One region of the Paenibacillus chartarius genome, then DNA from elsewhere that is predicted to be linked to it. Evidence: a T-box and tRNA genes for the amino acid it is inferred to sense, from the RefSeq annotation. Region 1 holds a T-box; the other holds one or more tRNA genes.

Evidence for each region. The T-box of region 1 lies ahead of tyrS (tyrosine--tRNA ligase). A T-box ahead of a tRNA ligase gene usually reads a tRNA of that ligase, here a tRNA-Tyr.
Region 2: it has a tRNA-Tyr gene. The T-box ahead of tyrS (tyrosine--tRNA ligase) is inferred to sense a tRNA for this amino acid. The anticodon was not compared.

The regions. Positions count from the first base shown of each region.
Region 1 is NZ_JBHLWN010000046.1:96,199-112,172, forward strand. It holds gene ACFFK0_RS12075 (hypothetical protein) at 64-444, shown strand; gene ccpA (catabolite control protein A) at 564-1,571, shown strand; gene ACFFK0_RS12085 (5'-methylthioadenosine/adenosylhomocysteine nucleosidase) at 1,680-2,381, shown strand; gene ACFFK0_RS12090 (acetoin utilization protein AcuC) at 2,432-3,610, opposite strand; gene ACFFK0_RS12095 (GNAT family N-acetyltransferase) at 3,651-4,289, opposite strand; gene acsA (acetate--CoA ligase) at 4,622-6,346, shown strand; gene ACFFK0_RS12105 (transglycosylase domain-containing protein) at 6,432-9,614, opposite strand; T-box leader at 9,741-10,023, shown strand; gene tyrS (tyrosine--tRNA ligase) at 10,077-11,333, shown strand; gene rpsD (30S ribosomal protein S4) at 11,389-11,988, opposite strand; gene ACFFK0_RS12120 (diguanylate cyclase) at 12,349-14,127, shown strand; gene ACFFK0_RS12125 (hypothetical protein) at 14,214-15,074, shown strand; gene ACFFK0_RS12130 (HPr family phosphocarrier protein) at 15,150-15,398, shown strand; gene ACFFK0_RS12135 (Fpa/YlaN family protein) at 15,559-15,840, shown strand; gene cax (calcium/proton exchanger) at 15,920-15,974, opposite strand, start outside.
Region 2 is NZ_JBHLWN010000023.1:41,990-57,963, reverse strand. It holds tRNA gene ACFFK0_RS05375 (tRNA-Ser) at 125-215, shown strand; tRNA gene ACFFK0_RS05370 (tRNA-Met) at 237-310, shown strand; tRNA gene ACFFK0_RS05365 (tRNA-Val) at 385-457, shown strand; tRNA gene ACFFK0_RS05360 (tRNA-Asp) at 494-570, shown strand; tRNA gene ACFFK0_RS05355 (tRNA-Phe) at 590-662, shown strand; tRNA gene ACFFK0_RS05350 (tRNA-Tyr) at 680-762, shown strand; gene ACFFK0_RS05345 (MTH1187 family thiamine-binding protein) at 874-1,188, opposite strand; gene ACFFK0_RS05340 (nickel-dependent lactate racemase family protein) at 1,243-2,484, opposite strand; gene ACFFK0_RS05335 (C40 family peptidase) at 2,697-3,548, shown strand; gene ACFFK0_RS05330 (PucR family transcriptional regulator) at 3,647-4,765, shown strand; gene ACFFK0_RS05325 (ABC transporter ATP-binding protein) at 4,857-5,981, shown strand; gene ACFFK0_RS05320 (winged helix-turn-helix transcriptional regulator) at 6,095-6,487, shown strand; gene hprK (HPr(Ser) kinase/phosphatase) at 6,571-7,512, shown strand; gene lgt (prolipoprotein diacylglyceryl transferase) at 7,536-8,507, shown strand; gene ppaX (pyrophosphatase PpaX) at 8,523-9,221, shown strand; gene ACFFK0_RS05300 (acyltransferase) at 9,218-9,721, shown strand; gene ACFFK0_RS05295 (ATP phosphoribosyltransferase regulatory subunit) at 10,527-11,759, shown strand; gene hisG (ATP phosphoribosyltransferase) at 11,779-12,411, shown strand; gene hisD (histidinol dehydrogenase) at 12,471-13,778, shown strand; gene hisB (imidazoleglycerol-phosphate dehydratase HisB) at 14,398-15,003, shown strand; gene hisH (imidazole glycerol phosphate synthase subunit HisH) at 15,005-15,640, shown strand; gene hisA (phosphoribosylformimino-5-aminoimidazole carboxamide ribotide isomerase) at 15,637-15,974, shown strand, end outside.

The sequences.
Region 1 (15,974 bases):
GTGCTCTTTTCATGGGGGTCTGAAGGAGAGGATTTTGTGCAAAAGACTTGCAAGTGCGGATGTATGATGAATATCCGCCTACGCACCGTCATTTACCTGAACAAAGTAGATATCGAGAATGTCCCGATCTACACCTGCGATGCTTGTCAGCGAAGTGAAGTGCTGCCCAGCGTCAAAGCGGAGCTGACCGGTCTCATTGCCGATCTCGGCAACATGCCGGCGAAGAAGAAGCTGTCGTTTGACGAATTATCGGAAATTGCGTATCTCATGCGTAAGGTGTCGGAGAAGGAGCATCGAACCGACAGCATCGAGCGTATAGTGGAGGAGCGAATCAACGAGCTGCTTGACATTATGCTGATTGCCCAATCCCTCGGCGATGAGATCTGGATGGAAGAGATTCGGAAACGGCTTGCGCAAATTACCCAGCATTCGTTATCGGCCTAAACGGGACTTATGAAAAGTCCTATTTGGTTTTCATTGCAAGAAGGCGCATTTTGTCGTATCATTATCGTAAATGTAAAGTGTGCGCTTATTATTTTACGATAAATGGAGAGAGAGCCAACGTGACAGTTACGATTTACGATGTTGCCAGAGAGGCCGGGGTTTCCATGGCGACTGTATCCCGAGTCGTCAATAATAATCCGAATGTAAAGCCGCAAACGCGCAAGAAAGTGTTCGAGGCAATCGAGAGACTCGGTTATCGGCCTAATGCCGTAGCTCGAGGCCTCGCGAGCAAGAAGACGACGACGGTCGGTGTCGTCATTCCGGACATTTCGAACTCGATCTTTGCGGAAGTCGCCCGCGGCATTGAAGATATTGCGAACATGTATCACTATAATATTATTTTGTGTAACTCGGACAAGCGCAAGGAAAAAGAGATTCGTGTCGTCAATACGCTGCTGGAGAAGCAGGTGGACGGGCTCTTGTTCATGGGCGGCGTCGTAACGGATGACCATCTGCAAGCGTTTAAAACCGCTTCCGTTCCGGTTGTTTTGTGTGCCACGGCTGACGAGAAGAAGACGATGCCTTCCGTCGATATCGATCATGAAGGAGCTGCGTTCGACGCCGTGAACGAGCTCATTCGGGAAGGGCACCGCGATATCGCTATGATTACAGGTACGCTGCAAGACCCGGCGAACGGCTACGCCCGTTACCAAGGCTACAAGCGCGCATTGGAAGAGGCTGGAATCCAGGTTCGCGAGCAGTTCGTTCGTGTCGGCAACTATCGGTACGAATCGGGCATGGAAGCGGCAAAATATTTCTTGGAGCAGGAGCAGCGTCCGACAGCGATCTTCTCCGCAACGGACGAGATGGCGATCGGAGCGATCCATGCGATCCAGGATCAAGGGCTCAGGGTACCGGAAGATGTATCGGTCATTTCGATCGACAACATCCGGATGGCATCAATGGTTCGTCCGCAATTGACGACGGTCGCTCAGCCCATGTACGATATCGGTGCGGTATCGATGCGGCTGTTGACGAAGCTGATGAACAAAGATGCCGTAGAGCAGTCGCAAGTCGTTCTGCCGCACGAAATTATTCGCCGCAAATCAACGCGCAGCAGCGTGTAATTCGGCTAACAATGCCGCTTTGCGAAGCCTTCGCAGAGCGGCATTCGCATGCCCGCATGCAAGCAAACTTATCCGGGAACAGTGTATCGAGGAAGGGGACAGACGCGTATGGCATGGAAGAAGCTCGGATTGATCGGAGCGATGAATGAGGAGATTGAGCTGCTCGTTCAACATATGGATAACGTGACGGAGACGGAAAGGGCTGGCATCGTTTACCGGGAAGGCCGTTTTCAAGGCAAAGACGTTGTCGTCTGCCGCTCCGGCGTCGGCAAAGTGAATGCAGCGGTATGCACGCAAATTTTGATCGACCGCTATGGCGTCGATGCGGTTATTTTCACCGGTGTGGCGGGGGCTTTGGATCCGGAGCTCAACATTGGGGATATCGTCGTTTCGACAGAATGTATGCAGCACGATATGGACGTTACGGCGCTTGGCTTTGAGCGGGGCGTCATCCCTTACGAACGGACGTCGGTATTTGCGGCGGACGCGGCGCTGGCCGAACTTGCTTATGCCGCAAGCGCAGCATTGTTCCCGGGCAAATCGAAACAAGGTCGGGTGCTGTCCGGTGACCAGTTCGTGGCGAGCCGGGATACGGTGCGAGAGCTTCATGAACAGCTGAAAGGCACCTGCACGGAGATGGAAGGTGCTTCTGTGGCGCAAGTATGCTCGATGAACGGCATCCCTTATGTCGTGATCCGCTCGATGTCCGACAAGGCCGACGGTTCGGCCCATGTGAACTTTGCCGAGTTTACGGTGCTGGCATCGGAAAATTCCTACCGTATCGTCGAAGAGATGCTGAAACGCATGTAAGTGAAGAGAGCCCGTTCGGCTGCAGACTGCCGGACGGGCTCTTTTACGTATCATGATAAATACATGAGTGCGAGTTCTTTTACTTGCCGATTTCGTTCCTCAATGGCCTGTCTTCGGGGGATCGGTGTCCATTGTCCGACCGGATCGAGCCATGTACCGGGCAGCGGATCGGGGCTGGCGCCTTGCCAAGCTTGCAGCCAATCCGCGGGGAGCGGTAGCAGAGGGTCGGCAGCTAGCTGCTCCACCAGCGGATGGTCGGTCATGACCAGCCATAGCAAACTCCAGGCCCGCGGTACGACGCGCCATATATCGTAACCTCCGCCTCCGAGAGCAATCCAGCGGCCGCCGCAATGGTCCAGCGCCGCCTTACGGATCAGGCGCGGCATGTCGCGGTATATGCGCATCGAGCAGTGGACATGAGCCAGCGGATCGCTGGCATGGGCGTCGCAGCCGTGCTGCGAGACGATGACATCGGGCTGAAATCGACGTACGGTCGCCTGAAGCACCTCTGCAAAGCAGTCCATCCATGATTCGTCTTCGGTATAAGGCTCGACGGGCATATTGATGGACGTGCCGAAGGCTTCGCCTTCTCCGCGTTCGGTTACGTCCCCCGTACCCGGAAACAAATACTTGCCGGTCTCGTGAATGGACAGCGTGCACACGTTCGGGTCGGCGTAAAAGCACCATTGGACGCCGTCGCCGTGATGAACGTCCGTATCGATATACAAGACTCGTGCCTGATACTTCTCGCGTATATGGGCGATCGCTGCGGAAGCGTCGTTGTATACGCAGAAGCCTGCGCCTTTGCCGTGCAGAGCGTGATGCAAGCCTCCGGCAAGGTGAAGGGCATGTTCCGCAGCGCCGGACATCACTTGCTCGGCGGCAGCGATCGAACCGCCTACGACGTAAGAGGTTATATCATGCATCCCGGGAAAATAAGGCGTATCCTCGGTATCCAATCCATAGCGCCCGGACAGCCGAATCCAATGCTCGTCGGGCTCGGGCTTGCTCAGCTGCCGCACCGCTTCGATATAGGCGGCACTGTGTACGCGCAGCAGTTCCGCTTCCGTGGCAAGCTGCGGAGCGACGATCGCTTCCGGAGGCAGCGCGGCAGCCCGCCGCAGCAAATCTACGGTCAGGAGCAGTCTCCTCTGGTTGAACGGATGGGTATCGTGAAAATGGTATCGCGTTTCGTTCTCGTTATATATAAAACGGGAGCGGGGCTTCATGGCTTCAAACTCCTTTGGTCAGCGAGGAACGCTTCGTTCATCAATACATGAACCGCTGCTGGAAGCGGATTCGGTCGAATTGCTCGACGGAAGATAAGGGGACTTTCTTTCCGATACGCACCATCAAGCAGTTTGCCGGGTGGGAGCAAATTTCCGGATCGTCGGTGGCATACCAAACCATGTCGACCGATTTCATCAGCTTCTCCATCATCGCACGATATTCCCATACGGATAGCTTGCTCTTCTCCAAATCCCAATGCCAATAATACTCAGTAGTAAACGTAATGACATTCTCCAGCTGCTCTTCCGCAAAAGCATGCTGAATCATCTTCTTGCCAAGGCCGATGGACCGGTACTCGTCGGCGACCTCAATCGCACCCAATTCAATAAGATCGGGCATATTGCCTTGCGACCATCGTTCAATCGGGTCGGGGTAATGAAACGTAACATAACCGACAATGGTTTCGCCGTCTATAGCCGCAATAATGCGTCCTTCCGGCAGGCCGGCAATTTCGATCAGAGCTTCGAGCTGCTCCTTCGGACGGCGAAACGCATCGAGCGAGGGGTGCATGCCAAGCTTTCCCAGCTCCTCCGGCGGGATCGGGCCTGCAATGACGATGCCATTCGGGTAGCGCTCCGTCAGCAAAGTTTGAGTCCGGTATATTTTGATATGCTCCATAGCGGGAATGCTCCTTCTGGACGTAGCGATCATCTTGACGAACCGAAACCATCGAAACATATGGACGGGTAACTCCAATTTGGCGGGATGTGCCGTTTAGTACACTTATAACAAATTTTTGTCCCGCTGGGAAGGGGCGATTCGGGGCACGGAAGGAGGTACACTTAGCGTGTAGGGCAAAATGGAGTTTTATCCCATGAAATACATAGGCGTATGGACATCTGTGTGCTATAATAAGTTTGTTATATTCGTAATTCCTGGATTTGAACTCATACGAAGAAGCAACGGTATTTTAAATGTAAGCGTTTAATTTTTGATGGGAGGTTGTCCGTGTGAGCCAGTTGAAAGGTGAAGTTGTTGAAGTTACAGCACAGCATCCGAATATGAACAATTACGAGGAAACTCGTCTAACCTTTGATTGGAAGCAAGTGGAGGATTCGTTCTCTTGGTCGACAACCGGCAAAATCAATATGGCCTACGAAGCGATCGATCGCCATGCCGCATCCGGGCGCGCGGAGAAAATCGCCCTCCATTACAGCGATCCGCAGCGGGATGAATCGTATACCTTCGCGGATATGAAGCGCGAGTCCGACAAGTTCGGCAACGTGCTGCGCGGTCTCGGCGTAGCCAAGGGCGATCGCGTCTTTATTTTCATGCCGCGTACGCCTGAGCTGTACTTCGCACTTCTGGGGGCGATCAAAGTCGGCGCCGTCGTCGGACCGCTGTTCGAGGCCTTCATGGAAACGGCCGTTCGTGACCGTTTGCAGGACAGCGAGGCAGTCGCCATCGTCACAACGCCGGCTCTGCTGTCACGCGTTCCGGTTGCTGAGCTGCCGAATCTGAAGCATATCATTTTAGTCGGTCAAGATGTGCAGGCAGAGGAAGGGCAGGTCGATTTCCACAAGGAGATGGCGCAAGCGTCCGACAGCCTCGATATCGAGTGGGTTGACCGCGAGGATGGTCTGATTCTGCACTATACATCCGGCTCAACGGGTAAACCGAAGGGCGTCTACCATGTCCACAATGCGATGATTCAGCACTATTACACGGGGCGCGTCGTGCTTGATCTGCAAGAAGACGACGTATACTGGTGCACCGCCGATCCGGGTTGGGTAACCGGAACGTCGTACGGCATTTTCGCTCCATGGCTGAACGGGGCAACGAATGTAATCCGCGGCGGACGCTTCAGTCCTCAGGATTGGTATAATACGATTCAAAAATATAAAGTAACGGTCTGGTACAGTGCTCCTACTGCGTTCCGGATGCTTATGGGGGCCGGAGACGACGTAGTCCGGCAATTCGACTTGTCGTCGCTCCGTCACGTCCTGAGCGTCGGCGAGCCGCTCAATCCGGAAGTCGTGCGCTGGGGTCTGCGAGTGTATAACCAGCGTATACATGACACGTGGTGGATGACGGAGACGGGCGGGCAGCTCATTTGCAACTATCCGGGCATGCCGATCAAACCGGGCTCGATGGGGCGTCCGCTGCCGGGCATCGAAGCGGCGATTATCGATGACGCAGGCAATGTGCTGCCTCCGAATCGGATGGGTAATTTGGCCGTGAAGACGCCATGGCCTTCGATGATGCGGAAGATTTGGAACAATCCGGCCAAGTATGAAGAATATTTCCGTATTCCGGGCTGGTACATTTCCGGCGACTCGGCTTATATGGACGAGGATGGCTACTTCTGGTTCCAAGGCCGTATTGACGATGTGATCAATACGTCCGGCGAGCGCGTAGGACCGTTCGAGGTCGAGAGCAAGCTCGTCGAGCATCCGGCTGTGGCCGAAGCCGGCGTGATCGGGAAGCCGGATCCGATGCGCGGAGAAATCATCAAAGCGTTCATCTCGCTGCGTGAAGGCTTCACACCGTCGGACGAACTGAAAGCCGACATCGCAAAGTTCGTCAAGGAAGGGCTGTCCGCTCATGCGGCGCCGCGCGAGATCGAGTTCAAAGACAAGCTGCCGAAGACACGAAGCGGAAAAATTATGCGTCGCGTGCTGAAAGCATGGGAGCTTAACCTGCCGACCGGCGACTTATCGACAATTGAAGATTAATAGGTGATTTTCGGCATAAAGCAATGTATAAAGCCCCGCAGCTGTCCGGTCAAACCGGCTCAGCTGCGGGGCTTTTCAAAATGCTCTATTGGAGAAGCGATGCATACGGTTCGGCTTGCGTCGGCTTCGATTCGCCGGATTCATTATAGGCTGTTATCCGGTAATAACCGTCCCGCTCCTTGGCGAACGAACGGAATTCCGTAGAATTGGAAGGCGTGGAGCCGATCTTCTTAAACGTGCCGTTTTCCTTGTCGCTATAATAGACGTTATAGCCGACGATGCGATCTTTCGCATTTGCGGGTTTCCAGCTGACAGAGACGCCGGAATTTTGCACCGGCTTCACCGTCAACTGCACCGGAGTGGAAGGCGCCGTCTTCGCTTGCTTGCCGGCTCCCGTCGAGCCGCCGTCATTGGACTTATTGCCTGCTGCTGATGATTCGGCAGCGTCTTCCTGCCCGGCCGCTCCTTCCGGCATAAGCGGATCGGCCCCGGAGCCTTCGCTCTGCGGCAGGAAGAGCGGGTCGATCGGTCCGTCAGGCGATGCAGGGATGCTCGTCGTAGATTCATTGCCGGCGACATCGACGGCTTTAATCGCGTAGACGACTTGTGTACCGACCGGCGGCGTATCGGTCAGCTTGAGCTCCGGTCCGGCCGTGACGACTTTTCCCGGCAGCAGGCGGTACGGACCGCGATTGTCGGAGCGGTACAGCCTGTAACCGACAACGTCGGCACTTGGGCTAGCCTGGAACGAAATTGCGATACCTTCGGCCGATCTGGCCAGAGTCAAGCCGGCTGGCGGAGCCGGTTCCTTGCCGTCATCCGTACGCGGATCCATCTCGGACGGCGCGTCGCTGTCATAATCAAGCGGCTTGTAGCTGTCGATGGACCGCTGACGATCCGGGGGCAGCTTCGCCATAATGCTCTGAATTTCATCGAGCAGCTGATTGATCGGCTTGGCTCGCTTAATGACCGTACGATTCTGTGTCATGTCGTCCGGAGTTGTGGACTGCGCCAAATAGTTTCTGCCGTTGTAGGCGATAATTCTGGCGCCGACCATGACATCGTCTTGCTCGGTAGGCACGTAATCTTTATTGAAAATGTCGGTAACGGCATGGCCCGACTTCGTCGTCAGCTCGCTTGGCAGCTTGCCGGACAAATTGGAAACGGTCGCGGAAACGATGCCGTCCGGCTTCTCGAAGCTCTTCGTCTTGAACAGGTCATTGCGTCTCTCGACTGTGACGTTCATGACCTGCGCCCATATGTTTTTGGCGTGCTCCGTCGAACCGTTCCTCTTGCTGAGCTTATTGACCGGCTGATCATACCCGATCCATACGCCAGTCGTAATGTCGGGACTGAAGCCTTCGAACCAGGCGTCCGTATCGTCCTGCGTCGAGCCTGTCTTGCCGACAACGGGAATTTGACCGTAATAAGCGAATTTGGACTTCAGATCGGTAGCCGTGCCCTCTGTGATGACCGTACGCAGCATATCGGTCATAAGGTAAGCCGTCTGCGGTGAAAACACCGTGTTCGGATTATGCTTGTGCTCATAAATGATCTTACCGTTCGGATCGGTAATTTTCCTAATCATGTGCGCTTCGTTGAATACGCCTTTGTTGGCGATTGTCGCATACGCATTCGTAAGCTCCTTCACCGACGTTCCATACTTCAGACCGCCGATAACCCCCGTTTGCGCGCTGTAATCATCTTTATGGATTGACGTTATGCCCATCTTCTTGGCGAAGTCCCACGCCTGATTGATACCGACGACGTCCAAATACAGCTTGATGGCCGGAATATTGTATGATTGATTCAGTGCCCTGCGCGCCGTAATCAGACCGTGGAACTTGTTGTCCCAGTTTTCCGGCAGATGGTAGCCGCCGGAATTTTTGGAGCCGTCCTTGAGAATAACGGGCACGTCGTCGATCACGCTGGCCGGCTGGATGAGCCCCTTCTCCAGGGCAGGGATGAATGCGGCGATCGGCTTCATCGTCGAGCCTGGCTGGCGAAGCGCCTGTGTGGCATGGTTCAGCTGCTCCACCTGGAAATCGCGGCCTTCGATCATGCCCAGAATCGCGCTCGTCCGGTTGTCGAGCATGATGGCGCCGACCTGTTCAATTTTCTTAGGATCCTTAGGATCGTTAGGCAGGAAGTTTTTCGGATTCTCCGCAATGTCGCGCATGGCGTCATAAATCGTCTTATCGATCGTCGTATACACACGGTAGCCGCCGTGCAGCAGTTTCTCGTGCATCGCATTATAGGCTTCCTTGTAGTCGGCCGCATGCTTGACGGGATCCAGGTCCGGCTTCTGCTGCTTCAATAAAATTTCCGTCGCTTCGCGTTCCGCTTCGATCATCAGATATGGATATGTATTGTACGCTTTCTCCTGCGGCTTGGCCAGGGAGCCCTTCAGGTCGAAGGCGACCGCCTCGTCATGCTGGCTCGAGGTAATTTTCCCTTCTTCGAGCATTCGTTTCAGCACGAGCCGCTGCCGTGCTACGGCACGGTTAAAGCCGGCTTGATCGAACTCGCCTTTGCTTGTGAACGCCGTATAATTGCTCGGCAGCTGCGGCAATCCGGCGAGGTAAGCCGCTTGCGCCACATTCAGCTTGCTGAGATCGTCGATGTCGAAGATGCCCTTGGCGGCAGCCTTGACGCCGTACAGGTTGTAGCCGCTTGATCCGTTGCCGTAAGGGATTTTGTTTAAATACGCCAGCAAAATCTCTTCCTTCGACATAAGCCTTTCCATGCGCATCGCGAGTAAAATTTCTTTGGCTTTCCGTCCCTCGTCGCGGTCCAGAGTCAGGAAGACGCGTCTGGCTAGCTGTTGGGTAATCGTGGAGCCGCCGGTTTGCACATCGTCTTTCAGCACTTTCTGAAACACCGCCCGCGTAGTAGCCCGAACGTCGATGCCGAAATGCTCGTAGAAGCTGTTATCCTCGATCGCGAGCACGGCGTCCAGCAGCACCTGCGGGATATCGCTCAGCTTAGCCATCCGGCGGTCTTCATCGGTCCGCAATTGTCCGATGATGGTGTCGTCGGCAAAGTGGACGAAGCCGGTGATCGAATTCTCTTCAATGAGCTGCATCATGGACTCGCGGCTGCGGACCGGATCGTCCTTGACCAAAGCCGAGACATAGCCGAAGGCTGCGCCTCCGCCGACGATGCCGCCGAGCACAATGAAGATGATGAGCCATTTGAAGGTAGCCAGCGTGATGGCTCCGGTCATGCGAACCCATTTTTTCTTAAAAAATGCCGATATAGTATTCATGAACTCCAAAATCCTCCTTCGAACAACCGTTTCCATTATACCATATTCCGTTATATGTGGACATCCGTCGATAGCGACCGCGGCGACGGTTGACAATTGCCGGCGGCTTCTGTAAGATAAACAAAAATGATTGCGACGATGGAGAGCAGTAGCGCGTTTGATTTGCCCTCAGAGAGCCGGTGGATGGTGCGAACCGGCGGCGGCGGACGCAGTGAATTACACTCCGGAGCAGAAGAGGGGAACATCGGATACCGGGAACAGGCAAGATGCGCCCGCGGTCCGATCAGTAGCTTTTTCCGATTTGCCCACGTTACCGGGCTCCGAGCGAAAGCAGGCGTGTTCCGATATCGATTCGGCAGCGCTGCTTTAATTAGGGTGGTACCGCGAGAGCAGCCTTCTCGTCCCTTGGGGATGAGAAGGCTTTTTATGTTGTCGCGAGATAATACACAAGGAGTGGATGACATGAGCATTTTGCAAGAATTGGAGTTCAGAGGTCTGATTAAACAGACAACAGACCGCGAGGAGCTGGAGAAGAAGCTGTCCGAAGGGCGGGTTACGCTGTATGCCGGATTTGATCCGACGGCGGACAGTCTCCATGTCGGGCATCTGCTGCCGATCCTTTGCCTTCGCCACTTCCAGCTGGCCGGTCATCGGCCGATTGCCTTGGTCGGGGGCGGCACCGGTCTGATCGGAGATCCGAGCGGTAAAGCGAACGAGCGGACGCTGAATTCGCCGGAAACGGTTGCGGGGTGGACCGAAAGCCTGCGCAAACAGCTGTCGCGTTTTCTTTCCTTCGACAGCGGTGACAACGGCGCGATGATGGCGAATAACTATGACTGGTTAAGCAAGCTGGATGTGATCGGTTTCCTGCGGGATGTCGGGAAAAATTTCACGGTCAATTACATGCTGGCCAAAGACTCCGTCGACTCGCGGATTGAGAAGGGGATTTCGTTTACCGAATTCAGCTACATGATTTTGCAGGCTTACGATTTCCTCCAGCTGAACGAAACGCACGGCTGTACGCTTCAGGTAGGCGGCAGCGATCAATGGGGCAACATTACGGCGGGGCTGGAGCTGATCGGCAAAACGTCGGGCGCGCGCGCGTTCGGCTTGACGATGCCGCTCGTGACCAAGAGCGACGGTCAAAAGTTCGGGAAGTCGGAAGGCGGGGCGGTCTGGCTTGATCCGGCAAAGACGACTCCGTACCAGTTCTATCAATTCTGGATCAACACAGACGATAACGATGTCGTCAAGTTTCTGAAATATTTCACGTTCCTGGAGCGGTCGGAGATCGAACGTCTGGAGCAGGAAGTGCGGACGGCGCCGGAGAAGCGGGAAGCGCAGCGCGTGCTGGCCCGGGAAGTAACGGCACTCGTTCACGGACAGGCGGCACTGGAAAGCGCCATGAACATTACCAAAGCGCTCTTTGACGGAAGCGTCGGCGAGCTGACGGCGGCGGAAATCGAAGAGGCGTTCAAGGATGAGCCGTCAACGGAGCTGGCGGACGAGCCGATTGCGCTCGTCGACCTGCTGATTACGGCGAAGGCAGCCTCGTCCAAGCGCGAAGCGCGGGAATTTATCGAGAAGGGCGCCGTAGCGGTAAACGGCAACAAAATGACGGAGCTTGATGCCGTACTCCGTGCGGAAGACCGTATCGAAGGCAAATATCTCGTCCTGCGCCGCGGCAAGAAAAATTACTACCTGATTCGTTTCAAATAACATACACACAAAAAAATCCCCCTGGATCTGAGATCCAAGGGGGATTTTCATCTGATTATCGGCTGTAGAACTCGACGATTTGCTTCTCGTCAATGTCTTGGGAGAGCTCTGCGCGCTCAGGAAGACGGACGTAACGGCCTTCCATAGCTTGCTCGTTGAACTCGAGGTATGCAGGAACGTGATGACGGTTAGCAACAGCTTCTTTGATCGAAGTCAGGTTGCGGCTTCTTTCGCGAAGACCGACAACGTCGCCAGTCGATACGATGTAGGAAGCGATGTCAACCTTCTTGCCGTTAACGGTAACGTGACCGTGGGAAACGAGCTGGCGAGCGCCGGCGCGAGTGTTCGCGAAGCCAAGGCGGTATACCAGGTTGTCCAAACGGCTTTCGAGCAGGAACATGAAGTTCTCACCGGATTTGCCGGCCATCTTGGAAGCTTTCACGAAGAGGTTGTGGAACTGCTTCTCGCCGAGACCGTACATGTGGCGAAGCTTTTGCTTCTCTTGCAGCTGTACGCCGTAACCGCTCAGCTTCTTGCGTTGGCCCGGGCCGTGCTGGCCTGGAGGGAAAGGACGCTTCAATTCTTTACCTGTGCCGCTAAGGGAGATGCCGAGGCGGCGGCTTAACTTAAATTTAGGGCCTGTATAACGTGCCATGTGCGATACGCACTCCTTTTAATTGTAAGTTTGGGTGAGCGATGCTGTTGGTGAACGCTCGTGCCCGATACGACTCCGCAGCAATGCCGGATTGGAGGCCGGCAGCGCCAAACGGGAATGTAATTCAGCCGCTGTCCCGTCTGGAGTGTATCAGAGAGGGTGAAACACGCAGTCCTTCACCGTGTCTTGGTAGTACTCGACTTCTAATTTTATAAAATACGATGTTAGGTGTCAAGTAAAAACAATTTAACGGTGCAACGATACCAAAAACATAGTATAGTAGTAGTAGGTGTTTAGACCCTCGGAATAAGCGGACTTCCTGCTATCTTATCCAAGGAGTCGACAAAGGAGAACGTTCGTATGACCAATACACATCATGAAGCTCCTAAGATAGATACGTACACCCTGCCGCCGCTCGGTTCCGAATTACAGCAGATCCGGCAGACGCTGCGCAGCGGCTTTGCATATTACGTTCAACAGCTCGGCGAACAGGCGATTCCTTTCGCGGACCGTTTGGTATTAACGACAGAGCCGAACGAATGCGCAGTCGGAGCCGGCTTCTGCCTTGAGCTTTATACCAATAACGGACAATGGGCAGGAAAGCTGTGCTTTCCTCCCGGCGTCACCGATTCGTCGCAGCGCAAATTCATTGCCGTTGCGTTTGTTCAGTCGTGCCAGCTGGCGCTTCTGCAGAGCGAGAAGCTGGAACAGGCCAATCGCCAGATGGATGCTTACAAAGAGTCCAGACGTCATGAAATGCTGTTTCTTTCGGCTAAGAAACTGCACGACAAAATCGATGTCGACAGCGTCCTTCAGGAAGTGATGTCCAGCATTCAGAGCGTATATCCGCAAGTTCGTGCCGAGCTGTTGTTGTCGCAGGATAATCCGACGACACAAGTTCCGGTCAAGCTGCTTTCGTTCGAGGATCCGGAAAACGACATTTGTACGCGTGCGTTCATGGAAGGACAATTGATCTACGTAGCCAGAGACGACGAGAACGGCATACCTTGCTCGCAGCTCGCGGCTCCATTGACGGGGAAGCAAGGGGTATACGGAATCCTTCACCTTGTAACGCCGAACGACTGCTTCGATTCCACCGACCTGCAGTTTATTTCGATGCTGGCCGACATTGCGGGCAATGCATTCGAGAACGCGAAGCTGTACGAGCAGTCCAACCTGCTTATTACCGAGTTGAGACTGATTAACGAAATTACGAAGCGGTTGAATCAGAGCTTAAGCTTGAACGAAATATTTCATTATGCTTCGACCGAGCTATGCAAAGTGTTTCATGCCGACTGCTGCTGCATTTTGCAAGCTGACGAGGCGAACCGTCAATTTATCGTCAAGGCGGGTACGCTGCCGGAACTGTTTCACGAACAGTATCCGATCGATCAGGACTATTCCGGAATCGTATTCGCTACCAATGAACCGGTTATCGTATCGGATTACGAGACTGGACGCAAAGTGCCTTCGCGACTTATGGAGGTCACGGGCGCGCGTTCACTCATATCCGCTCCGATTACAGTTAAAGGGCAAGTGATTGGTTTAATTCATGTTACGCATCACCGTCCGAACTTTTTCTCCTATGAGAATTTCAAGCTGCTGCAAGTGCTGTCCGTCCACATCGGATTAGCCATGTCGAATGCATCTTTGCATGCAGAGGTTCAGCGTATGGTCATCACCGACCGTCTGACGAGCTTGTATGTACGGCATTATTTGGATGAGCAGGTGAATGTGCTGCAGAAAAAAGATTACTGCGGATCGCTCATTCTCGTCGATGTGGACCACTTCAAAAGGGTGAACGATACGTTCGGACACCAGGTCGGCGATAAAATTCTTATTCTTGTTAGTTCCATAATCAAGACGAGTATCCGCGACAGCGATATCGCAGCCCGCTGGGGCGGGGAAGAGCTGGCCGTTTATTTGCCGCAGGTCGGACGCGATCAGGCCGTTCGCATAGCCGAGCGCATCCGGCAGCGGGTCAGCACGGAGACGGAGCCGCAAGTTACGGTGTCCTGCGGGGTATCGGATTGGAACTGGGAAGATGAGAAAATTAGTGTGGAGTCGCTCGTCTATAGAGCGGATATGGCTCTATACGAAGCGAAACACGGCGGCCGCAATCAAGTAAAGGTCGGTTAACCGAAAGCCGGCGCTGCCGGATGAAGCGAGCCTATTCAGGAAAAGCTACTTGCGTAAAGCCTGATCCCAGAAAGGTAGATTTACGTATGGGCGATCACGTTTCCTTAGGTCATCGAGCATCCGCGGCGGCCGGCTTTGTGTTGATTTGGATCGGTATCGGCTTGTCCGGTTGTGCCGTCGCTGGAGAACCGGCGGGTGCCGACGATCTGGCCGGCACTGCAATTCGCTCTATCATCGAGGCGAAGGAGCTCGTATATCAAGGAGTTTCGAGTACGAGCGTGAATGGTCACGCGCTTCCGACATCCCCGTCCTTTGCGGGGACGGTGACCAGCGGGCAGCGTTTAGTGCTGGAAATAAGACCCGACGCGGCGGCCAATGGAACGAGAGAAGAAACGGTATATACGCGAGGCAGCGCCGGGGTTTGGACGACGGAAAATAATGCGGAGAACAGCGGACTCACGATGCTGAACTGGAACCCGCTTCCATGGCTGGAGCAGCTGCCGCAAGTAAAGAGGCAGGCTGCCCTTGACGCCAAGCAATCTGACGCAGAGACGAGAGCGGTCACGATTGCACTGGAGTCCTCCGAGGTCAAGCGGCTCGTGACCGATGAGCTGACACGGGAGCGCAACGGATTGGAAGCTAAGCTCTTGGCGGAACGGAACGCGGTGCCTCAGGGCTTGAGCGCCGCACAGGCGGCGGCTCGCGATGCGGCTATGACGGAGGCTGCACAGGCTGCGATCCGGCGTTTGGACGAGTCTCTAGGCGGTCTGCAGGCGGAAGGGACAATCACGCTATGGCTGGATCGGACCAATCATCGCCCTAATAAGCTGACGCTGAACACGAAACTGCGCTACCCGAGCGGGGATCGAACGGTGGAGGAGAATACGGTTACAAGTTATACGTTCGAAGAGGAACGCAAGGATACGATGCTTCCGTCTACCTCATAAGTTTGTGTTGCGCTCAGGTGTGGAACCGGAGTATCATAGAGCTAGATCAGTTCCATTTTTAGGAGGAATGTACCCATGACATCTGCCAACAATGCTGCAATCGTAGAAATTTCCCAAACGGCGAACAAATTCCGTTCTTCGATCGTTCTTCAATACGACAATAAGTATATTGATGTAAAGAGCATCCTCGGTCTATTCACAACTCTGACGTCCGCAGGACAATATAACCTGCATGTACACGGTCCGGATGCCGACGAGGCGAAAGCGTCGATGGCGCAAGTGTTTGAAAAGCATGGCCTGGCCGTTAACGTCGTCAGCGAGTAATACTCAGCGTCAGAATACGACGCCCCCGCTTGCGAAGCGGCGGGCGTTTTGCTATGTTCCGGATGCGTCTCGTCCTGCCAGAGGTTCGTATCTTGTAACTTGTCTTCATTTGGTCTAATATTAGAGTAGGTTCATGGATATAAGCGTGAGGGGGAGTTCGATGTCATCATCCGATCTGTTATTGACCTTGAATCATAAAGCGATACAGCTTCTTCAGGAAGACGCAGACAAGATCGAGAAGCTTATCGAGGTCCAGATGGAGAACCTCACCACTCGGCAATGTCCGTTGTATGAGGAAGTGCTCGATACACAGATGTACGGGCTGTCTAGGGAAGTCGATTTTGCTGTTCGGGCCGGCTTGATTACGGAGCAGGCAGGCAAGCAAATTCTTAGTAAGCTGGAACGCAATCTGGCTCAATTGTATGAGGCTTTGGGCAGATAAAACAACCTCCTTCGCTGCGAAGGAGGTTGTTTTTTTTGCTCATAGAAAGAAAAGACCGCCGCTGGCGGTCCATTACTTATTAAACGAGGAAAAACGCGATGCCGAGAATCAAGTAGACAACCAGAAGCAGAACC
Region 2 (15,974 bases), on a different contig from region 1:
ATACTAATCGGTCGAGGGCTTATCCAAATAAACAACCCAAAGAATTCTACGCGCAATGTTTCGTATCTAGTTTTCAGGGTGCAACATCAACCCTGTGAATATTCAATGCATTGAAGATGACCATGGAGAGATACCCAAGTGGCTCAAGGGGACCCTCTGCTAAGGGGTTAGACTGCGTAAGCGGTGCGAGGGTTCGAATCCCTCTCTCTCCGCCATACAACTTCAATCGCAAATTTGGCGGCGTAGCTCAGCTGGCTAGAGCGTACGGTTCATACCCGTGAGGTCGTGGGTTCGAGTCCCTCCGCCGCTATATTACCCACAAAGTAACGTGAGCTCGACGCTGTCGATTCCCGATGCATTGAGGTAATACCAACTGTTATACATGGGCGCTTAGCTCAGCTGGGAGAGCATCTGCCTTACAAGCAGAGGGTCGGCGGTTCGATCCCGTCAGCGCCCATATCCATTCTAACGAATGGACAACCTTTTACAACGCGGAGCCGTGGTGTAGAGGCCTAACATGCCTGCCTGTCACGCAGGAGACCGCGGGTTCGAATCCCGTCGGCTCCGCCATTTTTATCCTCATGCATATGGCTCGGTAGCTCAGTCGGTAGAGCAGAGGACTGAAAATCCTCGTGTCGGCGGTTCGATTCCGTCCCGAGCCACTTTTGTTGTTTAGCCTGGAGGCTTAGCGAAGTGGCCAAACGCAGCAGACTGTAAATCTGTTCTCTGACGAGTTCGGTGGTTCGAATCCATCAGCCTCCATCCTATCATATAACCGTGAATAAGACCTGACTCTCTGGCAGAGTGCAGGTCTTTTTAGTACACGCAGTTACTAATCCGATTCGTTAAACATTACGGGCTGACCGCGAAAAGTTACTTCAGCTTGCTGTAAACCGACTGAAGCTTCTGCTCGACCGATGCGCCAGGCTTATCGCGGCGGTCATCGATTTTCACGGAAGTCGACACGCGGCCCGCCCCCATCTCGAACGGAACCTCGTGAACGCGAAGCACAACATTCATCAAATGCTCCAGCGGTCCTTCCACAATCGTGCTCATCGCCGACAAGTGAAACGTAACCGTACCCTTCGCTTGCTCCTCCTCTAGAACGCGATGCATTGCAGCTACATAGCTGCTTAAGCTGGTGCTGCTCGTGCCGATCGGCACGACGGTAAATTCGGCAATGGCCACCTGCAGATCACTCCCATTGTAACATAGCTACTTCTCTTCCCTTATGATGGCACTCTATTTCGGATAGGTCAACCCGCCGTATGGCATGACCCCAATCTTGGCTGAAGGATTCTGCACGAACAGATGCTCCAGCTGCCGGTCCAGATCCGTAACGGGGATAAATCCGGTAAGCTCTACGGAAGCGGCCGGCATGTCGGAATACAAGTATACGCGATAATCCCGAAGCAGCTCTTGAATATGAAGCGTCTTGTGGGCGCCGAGTACAAACCGCTCCTTGAGCTTGGCGGCCATAACATCACGGTCTTGAATCGTCTCAATCCAATATTGAAGGGTCCCGTTACCGAACAGCTCCTGACAGCGGGATGCCGCAACGATAGCGCCGCCGGGCTTCGTAAATGCGGCGGCGTTAATCATCGCCTTGCAGGTTTGATACAGCTGCATATCCTTCGGATACCCTCCTGGAGAGACAACAACGATATCATGATCGCCCCGGGCTTCTACAAGAAATAGACGACGCGCCTGCTCGACCCCGGCGGCATGGGCTTCTTTAACATGGCCGGCTACCGCAGCAAGCGGCTCCCGGCGATGATTGACGATCACATTATATAGAAAATCAATTCCGAGCAGCTCCTGAGCCTCCTCCAAATCACGGTGAACCGGATTATCCGGATCGCCGGGAACGGCTTGAAACCGCTGCGACAAGCTGTGATTACGCTCAATCGTTTCACGGGCGGCGACGCCGGGAACAAGCGCCTTCACGCCCCCCGACATTCCTACTAGTGAATGAGGCTCGATATTCCCTGTGGCGATGCGCAAATCCGCCTCGACGACCAAGCGGTTGATTATGACGGGTGTTCCCCGCGACGTCGATCCGATATGAATGCAATCCTCTTCAAGCGCCGAATGATTGTAAACCCGCACGCTCGAATACACCTCGTCCCCGACCAGCCTGCGAAGCTCCTCCTCCGTCTGTTTGCGGTGCATGCCAAGCGCTACGACGATCTTAAGCTGCTCCGGCCGCAGACCGCCCCGAACCAGCTCTCGAATCAACAACGGCAAAAACAGATAACTTGGGCTGAGCCGGGTACTGTCGCTAATCAGTATGACTGCAGATTTGCGTCCTTGTGCGAGCTCGGCAAGCAGGGGTGTACCGTACGGCCTTGCAAGAGCATTTTCCAATATCGTCAAGGCATCTGGAGCATCGGCAGCAGCACCGGGATAGAGGATCCAGTCGTACGTCTTCGAAGCCGGCAGTCGAAGCTCCACCGTTTCATGTCCGTAAGGAAGTAAGATCATGCCAATCCCCTCCATTGCACTGTATATTCAGTTTATCGTTTGCCAGCCGACCCTTTTTTATCCCCGGCACCCAGTGCTTTCATAAGAAAACCAAGCCGCTAACGCCCGATACAATTAACATATACAACTTAGGCAGCTTCAAGGTTGACCGACGCTTAAGAAACCGGGAAGTCTGCACTCATACAAGACAACGACCAACGGAGGAAACCAACATGATGAAACGCACGCTTCGACGCACTATCGTAATGACAACAGCTCTGACAATCGCTCTTACCGGTGCTGCCGGTACGTCGGCTTTCGCTTCCACTTATGACGATATGGATGCCGTATCGCTGGCCAAGCAGCTGGTAGGGAAGGACTATTCCAAAGGGGATGAAAGTCCGAAAGACGGCTTCGATGCTTCCGGCCTCCTGCAATTCGTATACAGCTCGTTGGATTATTCGATGCCTCGCACGTTAAAGGACCAATTCGCGATGAACAAGCCGACGATCAAGACGGTTTCCTCTCTGCAGCCGGGGGATGCGGTATTCTTCGGCAAAGGAAGCTCGCCAAGCTTCGCAGGGGTGTACATAGGCTCCGGCAAAATGGTTATGGCATCCCAGAGTAAAGACGAAGTGGTAACGCGTAATGTCGCCGACTATAAGAGCCAGTTTATGGGGGCAAAGCGGATCTTGTCCGAGCTGGACCGGAAGCGGGCGGATATTGTCCTCACGGCGATTCAATACATGGGCACGCCTTACGAGTTCGGTGCAAAATACGGACAGACGGCGACCTTCGACTGTTCTACCTTTACGAAGACGGTCTACAGTAAATTCGGCGTTACGCTGCCGCGGGTATCGCGCAATCAAGCACTGGAAGGCAAATATGTGAGCAAGAGCAATTTGGAAACCGGGGATTTGGTCTTCTTCACGACGAAAGCTTCCGGCGATAAAGTGGGCCATGTCGGCATCTACGTCGGGGGCGGCATGATGATTCATACGTACGGCGAAGGCGGAGTCAAATACAGCTCGATCAACAGCGACTGGTGGAGCGATCATTACGTAACGGGCCGCCGCGTGCTGTAATTGCAAAATAAGAGTCTTCTTCGGCAGTTCAGGCTGAAGAAGACTTTTTATTGTGTTAAAATAGAGCTATATCAATAGACACGGATGGGAGACGGGCGATGGATTGGGAGCAGATGAGAGCGCAGCTGGAAGCGATCCTGGAGGCGCCGTTTACGATCGAGGACATGCAGGATGAGGTGTGGCGAAGGCTAGCGGAGGAACAGCTCGAGGAGAGAGGCATTGAGGCCGTAAGAAGCGTAGCTCAAGGCAGCCGCATTGCGTTTGTGTTGTCGGCTGCGGCAGGCAGGATGCAGGTGCTCGTGAGCGCCGGGCGGGAACTGACGACCGCCGAGCGCCGCTTGATTGAGCTGACGATCGAAACGCGCCGTTCGGCCGATAAGAAGCCGGCGCCGGCTGGCGCTTCCGACGAAGAGAAACGGGTCGGCGCGCTGGGCGAGTGGTTGCTGGAGCAGTGTGAGCACGGCGTACAAGAAGCCGATTTGCCTGACGCCTTCGTTTCGCAGATGTCTCTCTATTCTACGAAAATACCGCTTCTGCTCTATGGCGATTACTCGCAAACAAGAAAGGTGCAGTATCGGGAGCTGAAGAAGCTGCTGGAAACCTTTTTCGATGGAGACATCATCTTGATTCCGCTGCAGGACAAAGAATGGCTCATCCTCGGCGCGGAAGCGCTGCTGCTCGGCGCAGCCGAAGAGCGTGAGGACGGTGACGAAGAATCGGTAGAGGAGACGCTTTCGGCGATCGTGTCCGGTTTGCATGCGATGCTGGAAAGCGAATGGGTCGGCGAATGCCACCTTGCCGTCGATCTGCCCATGAAGCCGTCCCAGGCGATGCTCAGCTCCTTGTACCGGCTGCGGGAGACGATGATGCTGGGCCGGCTGTTCCACGTAACGAGCAATATTCATTTGCCATGGAAGCTGCGGCTTGAGAAGCTGCTCCATCTGCTGCCGGACCGGGATAAGGCGAAGTATCTCGGCCAAGTGCTGAAAGGGGCCGATCATCTGCTGGATGCGGAAACTCAGACGACGCTGGAGCAATTTTTCGCACTCGACTGCAACGTCAGCGAAACGGCCAAGAAGCTATATGTACACCGCAATACGCTTCTGTACCGGCTGGACAAGTTCAAACAGGAGACCGGACTGGATGTCCGGAGCTTCAGTGACGCCGTACTTGTGCGTATTGCCCTACTATTGTACAAAGTAACGAAAAGAAAGTGATTTTTTTGTAGAGATTGTGCATAGTCACAACCGGGGTGCTAGGGTAAGATGTAAGTAATTAATCCACACTATCCGGTAGGGGGAATATACAATGGCAGGAGTTCGCTTGAACCACATTGTTAAGAAATACGCTGGTGCAGAAGAAGCTACGGTTAAAGATTTCCACTTGGATATTAAAGATAAAGAGTTTCTCGTTCTTGTAGGCGCTTCCGGTTGCGGTAAGTCGACTACGCTTCGTATGATCGCAGGTCTGGAAGAAATTACGGAAGGCGAGCTTTACATCGGCGACCGCCTTGTGAACGACGTAGCTCCGAAGGACCGCGACATCGCGATGGTATTCCAGTCCTACGCTTTGTACCCGCACATGACGGTATATCAGAACATGGCGTTCGGTCTGAAGCTTCGTAAGTTCAAGAAAGCCGACATCGACGCTCGCGTTCGTGAAGCGGCTCGCATTCTCGACATTACGCACCTGCTCGACCGCAAGCCGAAGGCACTGTCCGGCGGTCAGCGCCAGCGTGTTGCCCTGGGCCGCGCTATCGTCCGCGAACCGCAAGTGTTCCTGATGGACGAACCGCTCTCCAACCTTGACGCGAAGCTGCGCGTACAGATGCGCGCCGAGATCGGCAAGCTGCAGAAGCGCCTGGAAGTTACAACGATCTACGTAACGCACGACCAAACCGAAGCGATGACCATGGGCGACCGTATCGTCGTTATGGATAAAGGCATCATTCAACAAGCGGATACGCCGGAGAACATCTACAACTACCCTGTGAACATGTTCGTAGCGGGCTTCATCGGTTCTCCTTCCATGAACTTCGTCAACGGTAATCTGTCAGAAGAAGGCGGCCAGCTGTGGTTCAAAGCTCCTGGTTTGAACGTTGCCGTACCGCAAGGCAAGGCGCAAGTGCTGCGCGAGAAGGGCTATGTTGGCAAAGAGCTGGTTATGGGCGTTCGTCCGGAAGACTTCCACGAAGAAGCGATCTTCCTCGAGGCTTCGCCGAACACGATCATCAACGCTAACATCGACCTGTCGGAAAACCTTGGCCACGAAATGTACCTGTACATCGCAGGTATCGGCCAGAACACGATTATCGCTCGTGTTGACGGACGTGCCGGACTGAAGGAAGGCATGAACGTGAAGCTGGCGATCGACATGAACAAAGCTCATTTCTTCGATAAGGATACAACCGTGTCCATCCTGGCTAAAGCGTAATTATCACGGTAAAAATAGTAAGGCCAATCGCGAACACGTATCGCGGTTGGCCTTATTTGCGTGTATAATAGAGTTGACATTCAAAGATGCAGCGTACACACGAGGTGAGTTCTTTGGGAAGAATAGACGTTTGCTATATGGCGGCGACGATCCACTTTCTCAGCAAAAGGTGGACGATCTTTGTCATACAGCAATTGCTTGCGGGTCCGCAGCGGTTTTCCGAGATTGAGAACGGGCTGCCGATCAGCGGCAGGCTGCTGTCCGAGCGGCTGAAGGAGCTGGAGGCGGCCGGGATGGTGACACGTCGCATTTTTGCCGAGGTACCGGTTCGGGTAGAGTACGAGCTGACGGAGAAGGGGCTAGCTTTCCGGCCGCTGATCGAAGAGATCAGGAACTGGGCGGAGCAGTGGGGAGAAGCCGCTTTCGATACGGAAAATTGCAAAGACGCGGCGGAGCGATGCGAAGAAGACTCGGCCTGCGGCCGAATGGACGACGCTTGCAATTGACCGGTTGAGCCCGGTTGCTTTCCTGCGCCGTATCCAGTAGGATGGGAGTAATGGGAAGGACGACACAAAAGGAGACCTGCACCGTGGCCAAGAAAGCAAAAGTAGCGGATCTAGTCGAGCAATTCCGGCTCGAGGTCGTAGCCGGGGAAGAAGGGCTGAAGCGCCCGATTACAACAGCGGACTTATACCGTCCCGGTCTGGAATTGGCCGGGTATTTCCATTATCATCCACATGAGCGCGTACAATTGATGGGGAAGACGGAGCTGTCGTTCATGGAGACGCTGTCGTCCGAAGTGCGGAAGGAGCGGCTGAGCCAGCTGTTCCGTTCGCCGGATACGCCAGCCATCTGTGTCACACGCAGCCTGGATGTTTTACCGGAGATGATAGAGGCGGCCAATGAGCGTGGGGTTCCGCTGCTGCGCAGCCAGATGGCGACCACGATTCTGGCGAGCAAGATTACAGGCTTCCTGGAGCGCAGACTGGCTCCGTCTACGACGATTCACGGCGTACTGGTCGATGTGTACGGGATCGGCATGCTCATTACAGGCTCCAGCGGCATCGGTAAGAGCGAGACGGCGCTTGAGCTCGTCAAACGCGGGCATCGGCTGGTTGCGGACGACGCGGTAGAGATCAAGCAGACGGGCGAGCGGACGCTGACCGGTACGGCTCCGGAGCTGATCCGCTACCTGCTGGAAATTCGCGGCGTCGGGATTATTAATGTAATGACCTTGTTCGGCGCCGGGGCGATTCGGACGGAGAAGAAAATTTCCGTCGTTGCCAAGCTGGAGAACTGGCAGCAGGATAAGCAGTACGACCGGCTCGGGCTCGATGAGGAGACGACGCGAATCATCGATACCGACCTGCCGCTAGTGACGATCCCGGTACGTCCGGGCCGAAACCTTGCCGTCATCATTGAAGTTGCGGCGATGAATTTCAGATTGAAGCGTATGGGCTATAACGCCGCGCTGCAGTTCACGAACAAGCTGACGGAGACGCTGGCCGAAGATATGGACGATAGTGACTAAAGGTAAAGGTGGTTCGTAGTTCAATGCTGAATCCGATAGCATTCTCGCTGGGGCCGATTCCGGTACACTGGTACGGCATTATTCTGGGGAGCGGCGCACTGCTCGGGCTGCTGCTGGCAATTCGCGAAGGCAAGCGGTTCGGCATTATTCCCGACTTCTTCATGGATTTGCTGCTGATTGGCGTGCCATCGGCCATTGTCGGGGCGAGGCTGTATTACGTTGCGTTCCAATGGGAGCAGTACAAGGACAACCCTATCGACATCATCAAAGTTTGGGAAGGCGGCATTGCCATCTACGGCGCCTTGATCGGTGCGATTATTGCGGCCGTCATCTTTACGCGGCGAAGGGGCTACAGCTTCTGGCGGATCGCGGACATCTGCGCACCGAGCCTGATCACCGGCCAAATGATCGGCCGCTGGGGGAACTTCGTCAATCAGGAGGCGCACGGCGGTGTCGTTGCGGAGAGCTTCCTGCGGGATACGCTGCACCTGCCTGATTTTATCGTGAACCAGATGCTGATCCAAGGCCAGTATTATCATCCTACATTCTTATATGAATCGGTTTGGAACTTGCTGGGGCTGCTCTTCTTGCTATGGCTGCGGCGCCGCTCTTTTGTCCGGGCCGGTGAAGTGTTTGCGGGGTATTTTGCCTGGTATTCGGTAGGCCGTTTCTTCATCGAAGGGGTGCGGACGGACAGCCTCACGTTTGCGGGACCGGACTGGCTGGCTTGGTTCCTGAGAGAATTGTGGTCTCCGATGAACAGCTTCGGATGGGGCGAGATGGAGGCCGGTACAAACATTCGAGTATCACAGCTGCTGGCTCTGCTGCTCGTCATCGCGGCGATTGCATTCGTCGTCATTCGCAGGCTGCGCGGCGGCGAAGTGGTCAACTACTCCGATCCGATCGTTTGCGGCAAGAGCGGTACGGCGGAAGCGGGAGCTGCGGCGCGTTCGGAGCCGGCGGCGCACGAGGATACTTCGGCTACACAACATTGAGCTAGGAGCGGCGTGATGATTACAACGGTATTGTTTGATTTGGACGGCACGATCGTCGATACGAACGAATTGATCATTCAGTCGTTCCTGCATGCGCTGGAAGGCATCACTCCCGAGCCTTTAACCAGAGAGCATATTATCCCGAATATGGGACGTCCGTTAACAGAGCAAATGGTCATGTTCTCGGGACGGGAAGACGTCGAGGATATCGTGAAGAAATACCGGTCGTTCAACGTGTCGAAGCACGATGAGCTGGTGCGCGAGTTTCCGCACGTGCGGGAAGTGATGGCCGAGCTTCGTTCGCGGGGTCTGCGCATGGGGATTGTCACCAGCAAAATCCGGATGACAACCGAAATGGGCCTGAAGCTGTGCGGCTTATGGGACCTGGTGGAGACGGTCGTGACCGTAGACGACGTGACGAAGCCGAAGCCGGACCCGGAAGGCATTCATAAGGCGCTCGCGGCGCTTGGCGGTGCCAAACCGGAGACGGCGCTGATGGTCGGGGACAGCCACTATGACATCGAGGCGGCACAGCGGGCGGGTGTAGGGGCGGTCGGCGTAAAATGGTCGCTCAAAGGCGAGGCTTACTTGCGCCAGTTTAAGCCGGATTACTTAATAGACGATATGCGTCAGCTGCTGGACATCGTGGAAGGGAAGCCGGCCGGCAAGCTGGGCGGACAAACCGTCGTTCCGGAGGAGAGGATGTCTCCTTGAGGAGGACGCAGCGATATCCGGTCGAGGGACCGAACGCATTATGGCAAATATACCGTACCGTCAGCCCATGGAGGTCGGTACGGAATTTTGTTTTTATCCAGCTTGCGCGGTATTGTCCGGTGCTGCCGGTGAAAAATTGGATATACCGCCGGGTACTCGGGATGCAGGTCGGACGGGAGTCGGCGTTCGCACTCATGGTGATGGTGGACGTCTTTTTCCCGCAGCTGATCCGGGTCGGCGATAACTCCATCATCGGGTACAACACGACGATCCTGGCGCATGAATATTTGGTTAAGGAATATCGCCTGGGCGAGGTGCGGATCGGTTCCAACGTAATGATCGGGGCGAACTGCACGATTTTGCCGGGCGTAACGATCGGGGACGGCGCCATCGTCGGAGCGGGCTCCGTTGTGCATAAGGACGTCGCTCCGGGGACGTTCGTGGCGGGCAACCCGATGCGGGTGATTCGCGGTGCGGACGGGGAGCGGGTTAAGGAGTAGCTGAAGGGCGGCTGCTTGGGTTTGTGGTTGGATGGATGGCAGGGGGCTGCCGTCGTTTGCGGTTCAGTGAGTAGGTGGCAGGGGGATTGCCGTGGCTTGCGGTTGAGTGAGTAGTTGGAAGAGCACTTTCTGGGCTACGGCTGGGTGAGTAGGCGACTGGGCGGCTGCCGTAGCTTGCGGTTGAGCGAGTAAAAGGAAGAACGTTCTACCTGGGCAAGCAGCGAGCAGTCGGTTAGCTTAACGGTTTCAGAAGGACTTATTTGCTTGAAATTTCGAACCTTGCTGGAAATAGCGGTTTGCGAGGGACTTATTTGGCGGGAAGTGGCACTGAACGGTATATGATCACGGTTACATAGAAAAATAGGACCTTCGCAAACCGCTGTTTTCAAAATCACAGGCTGAATGTGGAAAATAGAGCCCTGAGAATCCGCTATTCAGGACCATGATGCAGAGTTGGCGGAAGGTGGATCATAAATTCGACGATTTGGATAGGGCGGCACACTTTGGCAAGGGTGAAGCAGTGGATGGTGAATTCGCATATTTGCCCGGTAGGACGCAGATGGTGAATTGCATACTTCCCCGGCAGGACGCAGATGGCGAATTTTATTCGACATGAGCAGTTTGAAGCTGTACGGATGAGCGAAACGAAGCGGAAGATAAAGCGTAATGTGATTTTCCCGGGCGGTACTGGGAAAATCGTTGACGGTATTTCTGCCCCATGGTAAACTTACGAGTAAATTCTTTACTTTGGTAGTATGGTAGCACATTAGCAGACTAAAGTGTCGAGCATATAGAGGTGATTCGATTGTCGAAGCCAAAAGTGTTTGAGAAGCCGACAGGCGTGAAGGATTATTTGCCGGAGGCGGTCGCCAAGCTGCGGGCGGTGGAGTTCCGGGTGCTGGAGTGTATGGAGCGGTGGGGATACCGGCAAATTATTACGCCGACGCTCGAATATTACGATACGGTCGGGGTAGCCTCCTCGACGGAAGACAAAAAGCTGTTCAAGCTGCTTGACCGCAAAGGGCGGTCCGTCGTACTGCGCTCGGAAATGACCGCGCCGATTGCCCGCGTCGTATCGTCGCTGCTGAAGGATCATCCCTTCCCCGTCAGACTGTCGTATCATTCGAACGTGTTCCGCGCCTTTGAGGAGGAAGCGGGGCGGGATGCGGAATTTTTCCAGACGGGTGTGGAGCTTGTCGGCGATGCGTCGTCGGAGGCCGATGCCGAGGTTGTCGCGCTCGCAGTAGCGAGCTTAAGGGCGGCCGGCGTGAAAAGCTTCAAAATCGCGCTGGGCCACGTGGGTTTCCTGAACGGGCTGTTCCATGAGACGCTGCGCGGCCGGCAGGAGGCGCAGACGGCGCTGAAGGAATGCCTTCTGCATCGCGACTATGTCGGGTATCGGGAGACGATTAAAGGCCTCGATGTCGATGCGGACATTGCGTCCGAGCTCGAAGGCATTCTGCGGCTGCGCGGCGGGCAGGAAATTTGCGAGCAAGCGCTTGGCGTCACGAAGGATGCTACGGCGCAGGCGGCGATCCGCCATCTGTGCGAAGTATGGGACGTGCTGAAGGCGTATGGCGTCAGCGAGCATGTGCTGATCGACTTGACGATGATCGGGGATTTTTCCTACTATACAGGACTTACGTTCGAAGGGTACGCGGCGGATCTCGGGTTCCCGGTGTGCAGCGGCGGCCGTTACGACAATCTGCTGGCGCAATTCGGACGGCCGGCTCCGGCTACAGGCTTCGCTTTGAAGACGAACCGCATACTTGAGGTAGTGAGCCGGGAGCCCGGCGAGCAGCCGCACCGGATGCTGCTGCTGTACGATGCGGCGCATCGGGCCGAAGCGTTCCGCACGGCGGCCGACCTGCGTTCGCGGGACGGGATGCTGGTCGAGACGAGGCTGGTGGCGGGCGGCTCAACCGGGGAAGCCCGGACGTCCGACGGTGCGGGAATTCACGTAGAGGTGCTGGCGGACGGCACGTATCAATTCCAGGGTGTCGTCTACGGCGACGTCATTTCGTTTATCGACGAGTAGGAAGCGGGTGCTAAAGATGATGAAAGAAATGCTGAAGGTGGCAATGCCCAAGGGGCGTATCTATAAGCAGGCGTCGAAGCTGTTCCGCAGTGCGGGGCTGCCGGTGCCGGAGGAGATCGACGAGTCGCGCAGGCTGATTATTCCGGTGCCTGAGCTGAATATGGAGTTTATTATGGCGAAGCCGGTCGACGTTCCAACTTACGTGGAATACGGCGTGGCGGATATCGGGGTTGTCGGCAAGGACGTGCTGATGGAGGAAAACCGCAACGTCTACGAGCTGCTTGACCTCGGCATCGCGCGCTGCCGCATGTCGGTCATCGGGCTGCCGGATTGGGAGCCTGTGCTGTATCCGCGCGTAGCGACGAAATACCCGAATGTGGCTTCGCAGTTTTTCCGCGAGAAGGGGCAGCAGGTGGAAGTGATCAAGCTGAACGGATCGATCGAGCTGGCGCCGTTGATCGGGCTGGCCGACCGGATCGTCGACATGGTCGAAACCGGGCAGACGCTGCGGGAAAACGGTCTTGTCGAGCAAGAGGTGCTGTTCCCGATTACGAGCCGTTTGATTGCAAACCGTGTCAGCTACCGGATGAAAAACGAATCGATCCAAGCGCTGTGCGACCTGCTGCAGGATACGATTGCGCAGAAGGCGTAACGGCGGCGGATGAACGGATAACGCGATGTATGAGCGGAAACGAGGGAGGTTGTTGCGGGATGAAAATCATTCCGGGGGCGGAATTTAAGCTGGAGCGCGAGGTCGAGGTCGGCACGCCGGCCCACCAGGAGGCGGTGCAGCGCATCATCGAGACGGTGCGCAAGGATGGCGACGAAGCACTGCGGCGGTATGCGCTGGAGTTCGATAAGGTGAAGGTCGGCGAGCTGCGCGTCAGTGCGGAGGAGCTGGAGGCGGCGTACGCCCAGGTGGACGACGCGTTCTTGTCCGCGCTGCGCGGAGCGGCAGCGAATATTCGGGCTTTCCACGAGAAGCAGAAGCGCACCTCGTGGTTTGATCTGCAGCCGAGCGGGACGATGCTCGGCCAAGTCGTGCGGCCGCTGCGCCGCGTCGGCCTGTATGTGCCCGGCGGCAAGGCGGCGTACCCGTCCTCGGTGCTCATGAACGCCATCCCGGCGATGGTGGCGGGGGTGCCCGAGGTCGTGATGGTGACGCCGCCGGCGACAGCCGGAGCGGGTGCAAGCGGGGGCGGGATCGACCCGCACATTCTCGTGGCCGCGGCCGAGGCGGGCGTGAAGGAGATTTACCGCGTCGGCGGCGCCCAGGCGGTTGCGGCTCTTGCGTATGGGACGGAATCGATCCGGCCTGTAGATAAGATCGTGGGGCCCGGCAACATCTATGTCGCGCTGGCGAAGCGCGCCGTGTACGGCGTCGTCGACATCGACAGCATCGCCGGGCCGAGCGAAATCGTCGTATTGGCCGATGAAACGGCCAATCCGGTATATGCGGCAGCGGACCTGCTGTCGCAGGCGGAGCATGACGAGCTGGCGTCGGCCATGCTCGTGACGGCCTCGCGCACGCTCGCGGAGCGCGTGCAGGCGGAGGTGCAGCGGCAGCTGGAGACGCTGCCGCGCAAGGGCATCGCCGCGAAGTCAGTCGCGGACTACGGGGCGATCCTGCTCGTCGACTCGCTCGACGAGGCGGTGGCGCTCGTGAACCGGCTCGCGCCGGAGCACCTCGAGCTGCTCGTCGCCGAGCCGCATGCGTTGCTGGGCCGCATTGAGAATGCGGGCGCGATTTTCCTCGGGACGTACAGCTCGGAGCCGGTCGGAGATTATTTCGCAGGACCGAACCACGTGCTGCCGACGAACGGGACGGCACGGTTCTCGTCGCCGCTGAACGTAGACGATTTTGTAAAGAAGTCGAGTGTAATTTCCTATAGCAAGCAGGATTTGCTCGCGAACGGCGAGGCGATTATGACGCTGGCTCGGCATGAAGGCCTGGAGGCGCATGCGCGGGCGATTCAAGTTAGGCTGGAGCAAGAAGGGGGAGACAGAGACAATGGATGATCAGGAGCAGCAAGGCCAAGGGCCGCAGCTCGGCGGAGCGAACGATAACGCCGGCAATAACGGCGGTCAGGGCGGCAACAGCGGACAAGATGGCGAAAGCGGCGGTTCGGCGGCTTACGGCGTCAATAGCTACCGTGGGCAACCCGGCAGTGAGCAAGACGAAACTGCGGCAGAGGCCGATAGAGCGGACGGCGAAGCGGCTGGCGCCGAACGCAGCGGTCCGGAGTGGTGGAAGCTTCGTCCGGATTCGGCGGTTCCGGCTAATGGAGCGGAGCAAATCGTAACGGGCACATGGAGCGACGGCAAGACGGTCGCGGATGCGCAGCTGCTGCAGGCAGCGGCGCAAGCGGCGGCGGGGCGCGAAGAGCTGGCGGGAGGCCCGTCGGCAGCGGCGGACGGCAGGGCGAGCGGGGCTGGAGGCGGCTCGGCGGCAGGAAGCAGCGGCGGTAACGGAAACGGCGCAAACGACGGCAGCGGCAATGGCGGGCTAGGCGGCAGCAACAACGGCGGTAATGGAGCGAATGCCAGCAGCGGCGGCAACGAAGGCGGCAGCAGCGTTACCGGCAGCGCCAACACAGGCAGCCCCAACGCAGGTGCCGGTACACCGCTTGGCGAGTATTTGTCGGCTGCAGTGCCGGGCACCAGAACGGCATCGATCGCCCGGAAGACGAACGAAACCGACATCCGCCTGACATTCGGCGTAGACGGCACCGGCCGCTCGGAGATCGAGACGGACGTGCCGTTCCTGAACCATATGCTCGATTTGTTCACGAAGCATGGCCAATTCGATCTGAAGGTCGAAGCGCGCGGCGATATCGACATCGACGATCACCACACCGTCGAAGATATCGGGATTTGCCTCGGCCAGACGCTGCGCGAGGCGCTCGGCAACAAGAAGGGCATTAAACGGTACGCCAGCGTATTCATCCCGATGGACGAAGCATTGGCGCAGGTTGTGATCGATATCAGCAACCGGCCGCATTTTGAATACCGGGCTCAATATCCTTCCGCGAAGGTCGGATCGTTCGAGGTCGAGCTCTTCCATGAGTTTCTGTGGAAGTTCGCGCTTGAAGCGCGCATTACGCTGCATGTCATCGTGCATTACGGCATGAACACCCATCACATGATCGAAGCGGTGTTCAAGGCGCTCGGCCGCGCTCTCGACGAGGCGACAACGATCGATCCGCGCGTGCAGGGGGTTCCTTCGACGAAAGGGGTGCTGTAAAATGAGCCAAATCGCCATTATCGACTACGGCATGGGCAATCTGCACAGCGTCTCCAAAGCGGTGGAACGGCTCGGCTTCCCTTACGTCATAACATCGGACGCCGAGGAGCTCCTGGCAGCGGACGGAGCGATTCTGCCCGGCGTCGGCGCTTTCGGCGATGCGATGGAGCAGCTCGAAGCGACCGGGCTGAAAGACGCGGTGCTCCAATATGCGGCAAGCGGAAAGCCGCTGCTCGGCATTTGCCTCGGCATGCAGCTGCTGTTCTCCAGCAGTGAGGAACACGGCTATCATCAAGGCCTGAATTTGCTGCCGGGCCACGTCGTTCGCTTCCAAGGCGAATACAAGGTGCCGCATATGGGCTGGAACCGGCTGTCGTTTAAGCAGCCTAGTCCGCTGTTCAGCGATCTTGAAGAAGGGCACGTGTATTTCGTGCATTCGTTCCACGCTAGGCCGGAGCTCGTCTCCGACCTGCTGGCGACGACCGACTATTATCAGCCGGTGACGGCGATTGTCGGCCGCGGCAATGTGTACGGCATGCAGTTCCATCCGGAAAAAAGCGGCGATGTCGGCATCAAGCTGCTCGGCAACTTCCTGAGCTTGACGAAGAACGGCAAAGCGCAGGTGTCGAACGCATGAAATTCCGGCCCTGCATCGATCTCCATCAAGGCAAAGTCAAGCAGATCGTCGGCGAGACGCTGCAGCCGGACGACAGCAAGGTCGTCGAAAATTTCGTCTCGGAGCATACTCCGGCCTACTATGCCGGGATGTACAAGGACGACGGGCTGACAGGCGGCCATGTCATTATGCTGGGCGGCGGCAACGAGGAGGCGGCGGCGGAAGCGCTGCGCGCTTACCCCGGCGGCCTGCAGATCGGCGGAGGCATCAATGCCGGCAACGCTCAGCAGTACATTGACCTCGGGGCTTCGCACGTTATCGTAACTTCCTATATTTTTCAAGACGGGAAGCTGAA